DNA from 2 places in the Psychrobacillus sp. FSL K6-2365 genome. Region 2 is predicted to be linked to the other one. Evidence: riboswitches for the same ligand, from Rfam matches in the RefSeq annotation. Region 2 holds a riboswitch; the other holds the start of a gene.
What was found. Region 2 has a riboswitch for cobalamin ahead of MKY29_RS20065 (hypothetical protein). Riboswitches for the same ligand answer to the same signal wherever they lie in the genome.

Region 1 (4,206 bases), 3.2 Mb from region 2:
AGATAAATTAGTTCGTGGATTCGATCAATTGATCAATATATGGGGAGCAGACCATCACGGTTATATACCACGTATGAAAGCAGCAATTGAGGCGCTTGGGTATGAGCGTGAAAAACTTGAAGTATCAATTATACAAATGGTTCAACTATATAAAGACGGCGAAAAAATGAAAATGAGTAAACGTACTGGGAAAGCTGTTACAATGCGTGAGCTTGTGGAAGAAGTAGGTCTTGACGCAGTACGTTATTTCTTCGGTATGCGATCAGGCGATTCACATATGGACTTCGACTTAGACTTAGCTGTTTCTCAATCTAATGAAAACCCAGTGTTCTACGCTCAATATGCACATGCACGTATTTGTTCAATTTTACGATCAGCAGAAACGCAAGGCATGAAAGTGTCGACTGATTCACTTGAATTATTGCAAAGTGAAAAAGAATTAGATCTACTGAAGAAAATTGGTGACTTCCCACAAATAGTTGCAGATGCTGCAAAACTTCGTGCACCTCACCGAATTGCAATTTATATCCAAGAATTAGCTACGACATTCCATAGCTTCTATAATGCGGATAAAGTACTGAATGCGGATAACGTGACGCAATCAGAAGCTCGCCTTGCACTTGTAACAGCAGCACGTCAAACAATCTCAAATGCATTGCGCCTACTTGGTGTATCTGCACCTGAACAAATGTAATCCTAAACCCTCGACCTTGTTCGAGGGTTTTTCTAATTTTATGTAGTATACGATCATCAAGAATTTGGGGAAATAATCCTAACCGCAAGTAAATGCATCTCAAGAGCAAGTAAACATAACCCGTTCGCAAGTATTTCTATCTAGAACATAAGTAAGGGTACAGTGACACCAAGTAAACGACAAACGAAAGCAAGTAAACGTTAATTCCTCTCTTATATCAGAGCAATCTCCAAATTCTCAAGTTGAAAAATTGGAATTAACTTCCTAACCGCAAGTAAATGCATCTCAAGAGCAAGTATGCCTAGCCTATTCACAAGTATTTCTATCCTGAACGCAAGTAAAGGTCCAGTGACAACAAGAAAACAACAAAACAGAGCAAGTAAACGTTAATTCCTCTCTTATATCAGAGCAATCTCCAAAATATTAAGTTGGAAATTGGAATTAACTTCCTAACCGCAAGTAAATGCCTCTCAAGAGCAAGTAAACATAACCCGTTCGCAAGTATTTCTATCCTGAACGCAAGTAAAGGACCGGTGACAGCAAGTAAACGACAAACGAGAGCAAGTAAAAGTTAATTCCTCTCCTATATCAGAGCAATCTCCAAAATATCAAGTTGAAAAATTGGAATTAACTTCCTGAACGCAAGTAAATGCATCTCGAGAGCAAGTAAACATTACCCGTTCGCAAGTATTTCTATCTAGAACATAAGTAAGGGTACAGTGACACCAAGTAAACGACAAACGAAAGCAAGTAAACGTTAATTCCTCTCCTATATCAGAGCAATCTCCAAAATATCAAGTTGAAAAATTGGAATTAACTTCCTAACCGCAAGTAAATGCATCTCAAGAGCAAGTATGCCTAGCCTATTCACAAGTATTTCTATCCTGAACGCAAGTAAAGGACCGGTGACACCAAGTAAACGACAAACGAGAGCAAGTAAACGTTAATTCCTCTCTTATATCAGAGCAATCTCCAAATTATTAAGTTGAAAGGTTGGAATTAACTTCCTAACCGCAAGTAAATGCCTCTCAAGAGCAAGTAAGGATAACCCGTTCGCAAGTATTTCTATCCTGAACGCAAGTAAAGGTCCAGTGACAACAAGAAAACAACAAAACAGAGCAAGTAAACGTTAATTCCTCTCCTATATCAGAGCAATCTCCAAAATATCAAGTTGAAAAATTGGAATTAACTTCCTAACCGCAAGTAAATGCCTCTCAAGAGCAAGTATTCATAACCCGTTCGCAAGTATTTCTATCCTGAACGCAAGTAAAGGTCCAGTAACACCAAGAAAACAACAAACGAGAGCAAGTAAATGCAAGTTCATCCCTTACACAATAGCGGGGAGCAACTGTATGAGAGATATCCCCAGCCCAGCTATACGAAAGGGAATCTATACTTCACGAGAATGATATATATACGAAAGAGAATACACGCTTTACGAGAGCAATCTCTCAATATACAAGAGAGCTCAACTCCATCCCAAAGGTCGAACCACTCTATCCTCAAAGTTGAAGTCGACAGTCATAAAAAATAAGGTATAATGAAGACAAAGCAACATCAATAAATAAATGCATAGAGGTGCTCTAGTTACGGATTGCTAGAGTTAAAAGGGAAGCTGGTTAAAGTCCAGCACGGTCCCGCCACTGTAAGTGATGCAACACATCATAAGTCAGAAAACCTGCCTATATGCTTTACGCCCGTTACCTACGAGGATAGGTTTGGTGTAGGTCTGGCTCATTGTGTTTTCGTGCAGATTTATACCTATCTATCTCTCATCAATAGGATGGGAGATTTTTTATTGGCTTAAATAGGAGGAATGTAAAATGAAGAAATTATGGCAGTTATGGATGACATCCGCTTTAGCAGTTCTATTGCTAGTAGGATGCGGACAAGAAGAAGTTAAACCTGAAGAAAATACAGGAAGTACGCAACAAGAAACAGTAGTAGATGAAACAACTTTCCCAATTACAATGACCGATGCAGTCGGTACTGAAATTACATTAGAGGAAGCACCAAAAACAATCGTTTCTATGCAACCAAGTAATACAGAAATTTTATTTGCACTTGGATTAAATGATGAAATTGTTGGAGTTAATGATTACGATAACTACCCAGAAGAAGCGCTTGAAAAAGAGAAAATCGGTGGTATGGAATTCAACGTGGAAAAGATCTTAGCGATGAATCCGGATATTGTATTTGCTCATGAATCTGCCTTGGGTGTAGGTGAAGCTGGATTTCAACAAATTCGCGACGCTGGAGTAAAAGTATACGTAGTGAAAAATGCAACGGACTTCAATGAAACATATACAACAATTGAGGAAATTGGTCGTGCTACTGGTAAATCTGAGGAAGCACAACAAATTGTAGAAGATATGAAAGCAAAAGTAGCAGAAGTTAAAGAGAAAGTAGCAAAAGTAGAAACGAAGAAAACTGTATTCGTTGAAACTTCAGATGTTCCGGAAATTTATACACCTGGTAAAGAAACGTTCATGCAAGAAATCTTAGATATGGTGAATGCTGAGAATATTGCAGCGGATCAAGAAGGCTGGTTTAAAATAGAACCAGAAGAAATTGTTAACCGTAATCCGGACGTAATTATTGTAATGTATAGCTATGTAGAAGGAATTGTGGATAGCGTGAAAGCTCGTGACGGGTTCGATTCTATTACAGCAGTGAAAAACAATGAAGTTATACAAGTAGATGAAAACCTAACAAGTCGTACAGGTCCACGTCTTGCAGAGGGATTAGAAGAAGTAGCGAAAGCAATTTATCCAGAGGCTTTTAGTGAGTAAAGCCTTGATCGGCTACATCTTGTCCATAATAGCTCTTTTTGTAGCAATTTGGCTAGGTGTATCGGTCGGATCCGTAAAGGTACCGATCAGCACATTATGGGATACGGGAGCAGATGCAATCGCGACCAATATCGTTTGGAAAATTCGCATGCCACGTGTGGTGCTTGCAGGACTAGTAGGTGCATCACTAGCCATTGCAGGTGCTGCATTTCAAGGGTTATTAAAAAATCCGCTTGCCGATCCTTATACGTTAGGAGTGTCGTCCGGTGCCTCAGTTGGCGCCGTGGCTACGCTCTTTTTCGGTATTTCGGTGCCGTTTCTAGGAATATTCACATTGCCTGTTTTCAGTATGATTGGGGCTCTAGTTACGATGCTACTTGTTATTACATTTGCCAAGCTAGTCGATCGTTCGATGAAAATGGAAACAATTATTTTGACTGGAATTATTTTTAGTTCTTTTTTAGGTTCTGTAATTTCGTTAATGATTGCATTGACAGGAGAAGAATTGAGACAAATTATTGGATGGCTACTCGGAAGTGTATCAATGCGCGGATGGAGTTTTGTTCAAATGGCATTGCCGTTTGTAGTTATTGGCACGATTTTATTGTGGTTAAACAGAAGAGAGTTAAATGCAATGTTATTTGGAGAAGAACGTGCACAGCATTTAGGGGTCAATGTGAAAAAGCGGAAAATGATGATTTTAATTGGCGGCTCCATGCT
Region 2 (4,206 bases):
TAACCGCACAAAATGACAGGCTTACCTCTTTGTTTTTCACTAAAATACATATTAGGAGTGAAGCCAATGGGATGGGTAGAGTCGATTCAACAAGCAATAAGTTACATGGAAGATCATTTACTAGAAGACTTATCAATAGAACAAATTGCTAAGGAAGCTAATTCTTCTGCTTTTCATTTCCAACGGACGTTTTCCATCTTAACGGATATGTCACTCGCAGACTATATTCGAAGAAGAAGACTCACTTTAGCTGCACAAGAACTGCTGAATACAGACAATAAAATTATCGATGTCTCCTACAAATTCGGCTACGACACTCCTGAATCTTTCACTAAAGCATTCCGTAAACAACACGGTATAACGCCTAGTGAAGCACGAAAAAATATAGGGAAAATAAATTCCTATAACCGCCTTGTTATTCAGGTAAATTTAAAAGGAGCTGAGCCAATGAAGTACAAAATTTTAGAAAAAGATAGCTTTCAAGCTGTCGGAGTGAAAAGAAGCTACAATTGTAAGAACGGAGAAAATACTCAAGGTATACCTTTGTTTTGGGATGATGTAAATGCGGACGGTACAGATGATTTGCTATTCCAATTAAACAACGGAGCAATTAAAGGTGTACTTGGTGTTTGCGTTGCAGACGAAGCATATCAAGAGAATAGCTTAATCGATTACTGGATTGCAGCAGATTATGTGGGCGAAGTACCAGAAAATTTATCAGCTATTACAATTCCGGCATCTAAGTGGGTTGTGTTCGAGGTACACGGTGCGATGCCAGATGCCATGCAAAATACATGGAAACAAATATATTCCGAGTGGTTTCCATCCAATCCATATGAGCCAGCAGGAACACCAGAATTAGAAGTATATTCTACTGACGACCCTACCAGCCCAAACTGTTATTCAGAAATTTGGATACCGATTAAATAATAACAAAGACCCGAGGAGCACAAATCCCTCGGGTTTCCATATAATATAGTTCTCATTTCCCAAAGTCATCTTGCCACAAATTTAAGACGAGTTTGGAATGTTATTTAAATAATTCTGGATACACTGTTTTAGCAACCAGTTCTACTGCTTCACCAATACGCGGCCCAGGTCTAGATATAACGTCGCCGTCTACTAAAAATACGGAGTCATTTTGTACAGCTGGGATCTTGTCCCAACCAGCACGAGATTTAATCTCGCCAGTTGCATCTTCTATATAATTTGAAGTTGTTAAAATAATTTCTGGATTTTTGGCAATAACATCTTCTTCTGATACACTAATCCATCCTTCTTGATCGCTAAACACATTGTCGACAGATGCTGCAGCTAAAATTTCTTGTTGGAACGTTTTACTTCCCGTTGTATAAATATCTGGCGATGGGCTAATCTCATAATATACTTTTTTTAATACGGCAGCAGTTTCCACTTTTTCTTGAACTTCTTGAATAGTAGTTTGAATTGAAGTAATAATTTCCTGCCCTTTTTCCTCAACTCCCATTACTGTAGCCAGCTGCTTAATATCTCCGTATACATCCTCAAAAGAAGTCGCAGACTCAATAACAAAAACTTTTAATCCAGCTTCCTCTAATAGTTGTAAAGCCTCTTCTTGACCGATTGTATAAGCGATTACTACGTCAGGGTTCAGTTCTGTAATTCGTTCCGCATTAAATGCAACTGAATCAGATACTCGTTCAATTTCAAGCGCTTCCGCTGGATATGTATCATATTCTGTTGCACCTACAATTTTATCCCCTACTCCTAACGCAAAAAGAATTTCTGTATTGCTTGGTTGAAGAGAAACAATCGTTTCGGGTACTTCTTCAAATGCAACCTCATTACCAGCATCATCTGTTACTGTGTATTCTTTTACTTCATCTACTACTTCCTCTTGTTTCTCTACAGTTGTTGTTTCTTCTGCAGAACAGCCAACAAGTAAGAACGAAAATAGCAGCACTGCTAACCAATTAAATACATGATTTTTCTTCATATTATTATTCCTCCATTTGCTTCTTTTTTCTCATTGGATACGACTTACTGACAAATTGAATTTCTTCCACAGCATGATGTTTATTAACATAAACAGCCATAGCAAACAACACGTTTGCCAATAACTGTGCATAGTCAAATAAAATCTCAGGTACTTCCCTTTCTAATGAAACTTTATGTAGAGCTCTAACTGACTTCTTTGCTTCACTTCTACAAACGTGTAATTCACAAGCAGCAGTTGTACCTTGTGGTAGTACAAATATATCTACTCTTCCTTTTACTTCCTCCACATAGAAGTCGTACATATCGCTTAGAAACTGTAAATCACCTTCTGTTATGGCAACCTTACCTCGAACGGACCCGTTTAAATGGTAAGCCATTGGCGCCAAATACATTAGATCCTCGTAAACCTTTGGTACATCCTTGGTCAAAGATGCCGCTAATCCAATTCGTGTAGTCAATGAATCCGTTCGAATTTCAAAATCTACAGTAGAAGGAGTCTCACGCATAAATGGATAACAAATATAGCGGATATCTTTTTTCATCTTTTTACCTCCTCTCCTCTCGTTTGCGAACTTTCCGACATACAATACTTAGTTAGTTAACAGCACAAAAAAACGCCACCCAAATTAGGGCGGCGTGATACCTATTTATCGAGAAAATAAAAAAGAAAAATAGAAACGTGCCGTACAATCCCTTAACTTCCGAAGAGTATCTATACGTTCAAGAAAAGGCTGGTCTCCTGGCTCATGCATCCATTTACTCTAAGAACCTTCCCATTGACTAATCAACAGTGGTATTTTTCTTATTTCATCAGCATTTACAGTTGCGGAAACAGCTTCGGATTTTAACCGAATTCCCAAATTAAGCTAACAAGTTAGCACCTTTTCCCTGCGAAAATTATTCACTTACCACCAGTGTACCATAGCTATCTCTCTAACTGTAACAACAATTTCACACATGAAAATTCCTCGTTTTTATGCTAATGTCAGTATATGAAAAAACTTATACCTCTTTTACTTTTACTTGTTGTTGTATTTTTGGCATCAGGACAAACAGCTGAACAGCAATCTATGCAGGAAGTTTTAAAGGCATGGCTACCTAACAAACCTTTAGAGTCTTTTCTTTCTATATTTCAAGTTCCATATTGGGGTATTCTCGTTTCGGTGGAAGAGCGTGGTTACTATGCATTTTTAGAATTTTTGATACGAAAAGGAACACATTTCGTTTATTTTGGAGTAATTGCTTTAGCCATCTATATTGCACTATCAAGAATTAAGTATCGAAAGGCCACCGTGGTCGTAATTACTATGTTTCTTGCCATCGCTGATGAATTTCGTCAATCTTTTACACGCGGTCGGACTGCTTCCCTTCAGGATGTCATATTGGATACATCCGGGGCAATTGTTGCTATATTGTTACTAACATTATATCAGTGGTACAAACAAAGAAAAAACGTTGCACAGTAAAGTCAACGTTTTTTCTTTATAAGTAAAACTAAACCAAACGACATAACCGCAACGAATGTGAGAATCAAATTAACGGGAAGAATAGGCTTGAATATAACTTTTTTATCAGTAATCTCATATACCCCAATTGGCTTAATGGAAAAAATACCTCCGCCTCCTTCTCCTTGTCCAATTGACACAGCCTGTTCTTCATCCAATTGCCCACCACTTCCTCCTCCCACAAAATAGTTTACTTTGGCAACAGGTAAAACCTGCTTATTCTCCATAACAATGGGCTCTCCGTAAACTAACGCAACATCCTTCTCACGAGAAAACTTTTCAAAAATAGAACGTACTGGTGCTTGAAACATCGGATATTTCAGTTCTGGTTTTTTAGTCATAATAATTCCACCCTCTATTCTAAAATAAGTGACATATGCTGTTCTTCGTAATAATTATCCCCTATCTTTAATGCCATCTCTTCTGTACCAAATACTTTAAAACCTAATTGAAGATACAGATTCTTGGCTGCCTTATTGCTTGATACGACAGATAGGTTTATCTTTTGAATTTCTTCACTTTCTTTGGAATGTTCAATTGCCATCTCCATTAACGCCTTGCCAATACCTTTTCCTCGGGCATTTGGACTAATATACATAGCGAAAATATTAGCTCTATGCCTCATCTTTAAAGTACTTTCTTGTAATAGAGTAACTACACCAATTAATGTATGTTGTTCGAAAGCTCCAAATGTATAATTTTCCTTTACTTTAAAATTATCTTT

Region 1: it holds a riboswitch for cobalamin, as region 2 does, so the genes downstream of both, MKY29_RS03755 (ABC transporter substrate-binding protein) here and MKY29_RS20065 (hypothetical protein) in region 2, are expected to answer to the same signal.

What each region holds. Positions count from the first base shown of each region.
Region 1 is NZ_JBBOOO010000001.1:727,790-731,995, forward strand. Features, by position in the region: gene argS (arginine--tRNA ligase) at 1-694, shown strand, start outside; cobalamin riboswitch at 2,254-2,394, shown strand; gene MKY29_RS03755 (ABC transporter substrate-binding protein) at 2,518-3,486, shown strand; gene MKY29_RS03760 (FecCD family ABC transporter permease) at 3,491-4,206, shown strand, end outside.
Region 2 is NZ_JBBOOO010000001.1:3,966,154-3,970,359, forward strand. Features, by position in the region: gene MKY29_RS20055 (AraC family transcriptional regulator) at 67-930, shown strand; gene MKY29_RS20060 (ABC transporter substrate-binding protein) at 1,031-1,975, opposite strand; gene MKY29_RS20065 (hypothetical protein) at 1,980-2,519, opposite strand; cobalamin riboswitch at 2,690-2,877, opposite strand; gene MKY29_RS20070 (VanZ family protein) at 2,970-3,443, shown strand; gene MKY29_RS20075 (hypothetical protein) at 3,446-3,823, opposite strand; gene MKY29_RS20080 (GNAT family N-acetyltransferase) at 3,838-4,206, opposite strand, start outside.